2 regions of the Halomonas sp. TP35 genome follow, and region 1 is predicted to be linked to the other one. Evidence: riboswitches for the same ligand, from Rfam matches in the RefSeq annotation. Region 1 holds a riboswitch; the other holds the start of a gene.
The links. A riboswitch is a leader RNA that binds a small molecule or an ion and turns the genes downstream of it on or off. The one in region 1 is predicted to bind thiamine pyrophosphate.
Positions count from the first base shown of each region.

Region 2: another riboswitch for thiamine pyrophosphate. It lies ahead of ACT3RU_RS10340 (SLC5/6 family protein); the one in region 1 lies ahead of thiM (hydroxyethylthiazole kinase).

Region 1 is NZ_JBQSUZ010000006.1:118,368-121,586, reverse strand. Features, by position in the region: gene ACT3RU_RS09580 (cupin domain-containing protein) at 1-347, shown strand, start outside; gene ACT3RU_RS09575 (DUF6164 family protein) at 344-709, opposite strand; gene gloA (lactoylglutathione lyase) at 711-1,244, opposite strand; TPP riboswitch at 1,472-1,567, shown strand; gene thiM (hydroxyethylthiazole kinase) at 1,592-2,392, shown strand; gene thiE (thiamine phosphate synthase) at 2,392-3,006, shown strand; gene ACT3RU_RS09555 (LysR family transcriptional regulator) at 3,003-3,219, shown strand, end outside.
Region 2 is NZ_JBQSUZ010000007.1:63,010-66,228, forward strand. Features, by position in the region: gene ACT3RU_RS10330 (CoA-acylating methylmalonate-semialdehyde dehydrogenase) at 1-566, shown strand, start outside; gene ACT3RU_RS10335 (hypothetical protein) at 628-1,320, opposite strand; TPP riboswitch at 1,586-1,690, shown strand; gene ACT3RU_RS10340 (SLC5/6 family protein) at 1,680-3,068, shown strand; gene corA (magnesium/cobalt transporter CorA) at 3,065-3,219, shown strand, end outside.

The sequences.
Region 1 (3,219 bases):
TGAAGCTTCACCAGTTTGCTGCCAATGACATTCTTCAACTGGCCGTTCCTGCTCACCGCTTACCTTGGCAGCCAGATCGTCGCCCGGGTATTACCTATAAAATGCTGCATACCTTTGGCCAGGAGCGTGCCAGCCTGGAACAGTGGGAGGCGGGCGTGACGATTGCCTACCCAACGCTGGGCGGTGGCCTGGAAGCGTTTGTTCTGGAAGGCACCTTGTGCGACGGCGATACCGAATACCCGACGGGCAGTTGGTGTCGCTACCCTCCCGGCGCCGCTCCCCAACTTAGCGCGGGCAGCGAAGGGGTCAAGCTCTACTTAAAACGTGGGCACCTGCGGCTTGATTAACGTGTCAGGCCAAGAAATGGTAGCAGCGTAAGCAGTGCCACCATGACGACCGCCACCATTACCAGGGTGACCTGAAAGGGATGCGCCGCCAAGCGGCGCCATAAGGTAGGTGCATCGCCTTGGCTCACGGCCTCGGCGTGCGCTTGCCGAGCCTTGGTGAAGCGCTCGGCTTGATACACCGCCAGTGCTGCTTCGGCCGCCTCACGCTGGGTTTCATCACGCAGCCAGATCGCATCCACCCCTAAGCGGAAAAAACCGGCCTGCGTTTCATAGGTATCAAAACCATGTTCTGCCAGTAGTGAGCGGACTTCCATGGCTTCTTCATCGGTAACGTAGCGCAGCCGAAACAGCAGGTGTGCCATATCAGTCGCCCATCGCCGCCATTAGGTCGGCCTGGATAACTTCGATCCAGTAGCCGTCCGGGTCTTTCACAAAAATGACGCCCTGCATTTTGCCTTGGTCTGCCCGCTTTATGAACGTCACATCGTGCTCATCAAACCATGCCTGGGCCGCTTCCAAGTCCGGCACGCTAAAGCAGATATGTCCAAAACCCTGCGGTTCGGCATTGCCATCGTGGTAGGCAAAATCGTCCTGGTCTTCGGTGCCCCAGTTATGGGTAAGTTCTAACAGCCCCTTTTGGCTGAAGGTCCAGGCCGTACGCGCTTGGGTATCTTCCGGCACCTGGTCGCTGGCTTCCAGGTTCGCCAGAAAGTAGAGCGAAAACTGCATCTCTTCAAAATCCAGCCGACGCAGTACCTGCATGCCAAATACCTGGGAGTAAAAGGCCAATGAACGCTCGGGGTCTTTCGCCCGTAGCATCGTATGGTTTAAGCGAAACCCTTGGGTTTGCGCAGGGGCCGGACGAACGCCTTTATGCTGTTCACCTTGCAATGTCATCTTAGGCTCCTTATGGGATTATCTGCTAAACGAGTTGATTGAGCGGTTATCTTTGACAAAAACCATACCGTGCACAAGCTTATAGCTAACCGTTTCACACCGCATGATGCCGTTGTGATGACATACCATGAGGGCAGGACAGCCATTATTCCAGCCCCGTTTACCCTACCGGATTCCCCCTTACCCATCGCCTGCGCTTTACAGCACCGCCCAAGGCAAGGATAGTAGCCAGACGACAGGGGCGCTTGAGACGCTCAAGCTGAGATGCACCCTTAGAACCTGAACCGGATAATACCGGCGTAGGAAGTCGCGGTGTCATCGCACCCGATCTACGCTGTGAGGTGGCCATGACATCACTCCCGCTGAGCGACGCGCTTTCCGCTGTACAGCGCACCACACCGTTAGTGCACTGTATTACCAATTTTGTGGCGATGAACAGCACAGCTAACTGCCTGCTGGCTGTCGGCGCTTCCCCTGCCATGCTGCATTCTATCGAGGAAGTCGCTGAATTTACTCGCTTGGCCGGGGCACTTTCGATCAATATCGGTACGCCTTCACCACACTGGGCAGAAGGTATGCAGCTTGCCGCTAGAACGGCCAACGAGAGCAATACGCCTTGGGTATTGGACCCGGTTGCGGTGGGCGCCACTTACTACCGTCAAACGCTTTCACAAACGCTATTGGCTTTTAAGCCCAGCGTGATCCGTGGCAATACCTCAGAAATCATGACGCTTTCCGGCTTGACCCACGCGGGCCGAGGAGTGGATGCCACAGCCTCTACGGATGAAGCGCGTGAGGCCGCCATTAACCTCGCCATGCAGCAGGGCTGTGTTGTCGCGATGACCGGTGTGCAGGATTTTATTACCGATGGAACCCAGCACTGGCGTCTGAGCGGCGGGCACGCGCTTATGCCACGTGTCACTACGCTTGGCTGCGCGTTAAGTGCCACCGTTGCTGCCTTTGTAGCGGCCAGCCCCGAAGCTCCTTTGAACGCCACATTAGCCGCACTTACAAGCTTTGCTATCGCGGGTAGCCGCGCTGGACAACAGGCGGCAGGCCCGGGCAGTTTTCAGGTAGCACTGCTGGACGCCTTGTATCAGCTAACACCTACAGACGTCCGTCAGTTTACCGGGCTGGAGGAAGGCTAATGCGTTTTGATCTTTCGCTTTATCTGGTAACTGACGCTCAACTCTGTAAAGCCGCAGGGCTAGAGCGCACCGTTATTGAGGCCGTCAAAGGCGGCGTCAGTTTTGTTCAACTGCGCGATAAACACGCAAGCGATACCGACATGATTGAACAGGCCAAGCGCTTGAAAGCGGCCCTAGCGGGTAGCGGGGTACCACTGGTGATTAACGACCGCTTGAACGTTGCCTTGCAAAGCGGCGCCGATGGGCTGCATGTCGGCCAAAGCGATACAGCGGTTCAAGAGGCGCGCACGGCCATGGGGCCAGAGGCAATCATCGGGCTTTCGATTAATACCCTTGAGCAGCTTCACGCAGCCCCCGTGGCACTGCTCGACTACGTGGGCCTGGGCCCGGTGTTTGCCACCCAAAGCAAGCAGGACCATGCTAAACCGTTAGGGTTTGAAGGCCTGGCTCAGCTAGCCGCGGCCTGCACCTTGCCAAGCGTGGCCATCGGCGGGCTAAAGGCTGATCACGCCCAGCAGGTCGTTGCAGCCGGTGCCAATGGCTTGGCGGTTATCTCCGCCATTTGTGGCCAGCCTGACCCTTACCAGGCCGCACGGGCGTTTGCTCGACCATGAACCAGCTCGACCATATTGCCGCCTTTGTGAAAGTTGCCGAGCTTGGCAGCTACACGCGGGCCGCCGAGGCGCTGGATCTTTCCCGCACGCGGGTATCGCGCATTGTCATGGCCCTTGAAGAGACGCTCGGGGTGCGGCTTATTCAGCGCACCACGCGACGCCTGCATTTAACCGCCGAGGGCGAGCGCTACCTTGCGCATGCCCAAGCAATTT
Region 2 (3,219 bases), on a different contig from region 1:
GTCCTGGCACTCAACAGGATGCCGATTTAGGGCCGTTGGTATCGCCTGCCGCCAAGGAACGTGTGTTAGGTCTTATCGAGACCGGTGAAAAGGAGGGCGCAACGCTATTGATTGATGGGCGTAACTGCCAGGTACACGATTACCCGAAGGGCAATTTTGTGGGACCGACGTTATTTACCGATGTGACTGCGGAGATGACCATTTATCGTGAAGAGATATTTGGGCCGGTACTCTGCGTTGTCAACGTGGAAACACTTGACGAAGCGATTGCGTTTATTAATGCTAATCCTAACGGCAACGGCACGTCTATCTTCACGAATTCTGGCTGGGTGGCGCGACGCTTTGAAACTGATATAGACGTGGGGCAGGTGGGTATCAACGTGCCAATCCCGGTGCCGGTTGCCTATTTCAGCTTCACTGGCTCACGCGCTTCAAAGCTCGGCGATTTAGGGCCAAATGGCAAACAAGCGATCGCTTTCTGGACGCAAACCAAAACGGTAACGGCACGCTGGTTTGAGCCTGAAAACGTTTCAAGCGGTATCAATAGTACTATTGCATTAAGCTAACGCTTACTTACTAAGCAGTCACTGGCTCTTGCGGGGCCAGTGACGTTGTTGTACTCAAGGATTAAAAATCATTCAGCAGGCTTAAACTTTCTTCCAGCAGCTTTTCAATCGGCTTAAGTTGGCTTTCATGCAATACGAGTAGAGACGGCGCCTCTTTTGGTTGTCCGACAAGGGGCACTAAAAGGGCGAACTCACTCTCCTCTAGATGAAATTCATGAATTTCACGCGGGCCTAAGGCTGTTTGGCATTGGGAGCAGCGGTAGACATCGTCCTCGCCATACACCAACCGGTGATACATTTTAAAAAGCGTATAAAGTGCCAAGCCGCCTTCAAGCGCAGACCAGCGTGCGGGCGTTTTGGGTATATCGTCGGTGACCTCTTGCCCTTCGGCTTTGGCATCGGCGATCACATTTGCTAAAGGCATCGCCAAAATGGCAGGGTCTTCAGAGGGTAGCGGAGCGTTTTGCTTCGTGGCCTGGTCGAAGTCTTTTACCGCGCGCTTTACATCATCTAGCGTATTTAAAACGTAGTCAGCATGCTGTAAGTCGCCAGGCTCGCAGCTACCGTTCTCCCAGCCATGGATCACGCGTAGCGTCATGTCTCCTCGTGACATGGGGCGGGCCAGCAGCATATAAAGCATTACACGAACGTGAAGCTGGCGCTCATCGGTATTGTTTTCAAACGCACGGTAGGGGTCAGCAAACAGAGTATTGAGCCGCCCTTGCGTATGCTCCTTGGCTTCGGTGTATGACATAGTGGTTTCCTGTAAGCGCGTCGCTTATTCTCCTGTGCGACGCTTGTAACACTAATGTTTTATAACACTAATGGCGGTAAGCTACTTTTATTTTGTAATGCTTTGACTCAGTGTACAGCAGCTTTTGTTAGTCTAGACAACGTTGTAGCGAATGAATAGCAGAAGTAAACCGTTTTCCTGTTAGCTATTTAGCGGCTAGGATACGGCGCGAGTAGCCACTCATTTTGACGGTTAGCTCGCTTTACATCAGGATACACTCTCAATTCACTGTCGCCAGGGGAGCCACGTTGTGTGGCTGAGAATGCTATGACGCAGACCCTGGAACCTGAACCGGTTAGTACCGGCGGAGGAAGTGCGACATGCCATACCTAACGTCAGCCGTGCTGGGCGCGGCGCTCTGTTGCTTTGCATTTTTAGGCCTTAAAGCCCGTGGGCGTAAAGGCTCATTGGATGACTTTGTTAGCGCTCGTAATTCACAAACCAGCACCACGCTAGGGCTCTCTTTTGTTGCATCTGGTATGGGCGCCTGGATTTTGTTTGCACCGCCAGAAATTGGCGCTTTTATTGGCCCATTGGCCTTGGCAGGCTATGCCCTTGGCTCCTCACTGCCTTTTATCGTTCTTGGCTTTTATGGTCCGTCTATACGCCGGGCTCTCCCTGAGGGACGGAGCATCGCTGAGTTTGCCGAGGCGTGCTATGGGCGCGGAGTGCGCCACTGGGTAACGCTGGTTTCCGTGGTGTATATGGCCTGCTTTTTAGCTGCTGAATTAACCGCTATTGGAGCAATCACCTCACTGCTTTCTGATGTTCCGTCGAGCTGGGTGATTATTGGAGTAACGCTCACTACGTTGCTTTACACGGTAAGCGGTGGGCTACGCGCAAGCCTGGCCACTGACCGTTGGCAGGCATGGCTATTGCTTGCACTGTTAGTGGTGGTTTCCAGCGTCGCCCTTTGGCACTTGCCTGCCATGCCGAGTAGTGCGGCATGGCCCTCTATCGCCTCTTCTGATGCGCTTAGTGTTGCTCTAACGCTTGTCATTGCGGTTACCGCCGCGAACTTGTTTCACCAAGGCTACTGGCAGCGGGTATGGGCGGCACGTGATGACCACAGCTTGGCCCGCGGGGCTTGGATAGGAGGGATCGCCACGGTCATGATCGTTATGGTGATTGGCGGTTTGGGTATGCTTGCTGCCATGAACGGCGTTCCGCTGGGCGAACCGCCCATGCCTTTTTTTGCGCTGCTCAATAACGCGCCACCCTGGCTGGCTATAACAGCACTAGTGCTTGCCGTCACACTGGTGGCATCCAGCGTAGATACGCTACAAAGCGGTATTGCCTCACTGATAGTATCGCGCAGTGAACAGCCTGGCGTTTCCATAGCGCTCACACGCTGGATGACCGTTTTGCTTATGGTGCCTGTAGTGGTTGTCGCGCTTCAAGGTGTGTCTGTTTTACGTCTTTTTTTAATCGCTGATTTAGTCTGCGCTGCAACCGTGGTGCCCGTACTGCTGGGCTTATGGCGGCGCATGACGCCCCTTGCAGCTGTCGGTGGCGGCATGGCGGGCCTATTGGGTGCGATCTTGCCTGGGTGGGTTAGTCACGCCAGCATAAGTGAAGGGATAATGGCGGCAAGCTTTCCGAACAGTGTGCCCACACTAGCGCCGTTTCTAGGTGCGTTGTTAGCTTCCACGGTGGTGAGCGTGTTGTTAGCGTATTTAAGAACCCCCTGGAACCAAGGACAGTTATGATTCGCAGTATTTTGACTACCCCTGATGGCGAAACTCATGAAGGGAACGAAGAGCTTTTTGTAACATGGCAGAATACCCCTGACAGTCATATCTGGATAGATATGCAGGGGGAATCAGAAGAATCTGCTGAGCGGCTACTAGGTAAGTTTGA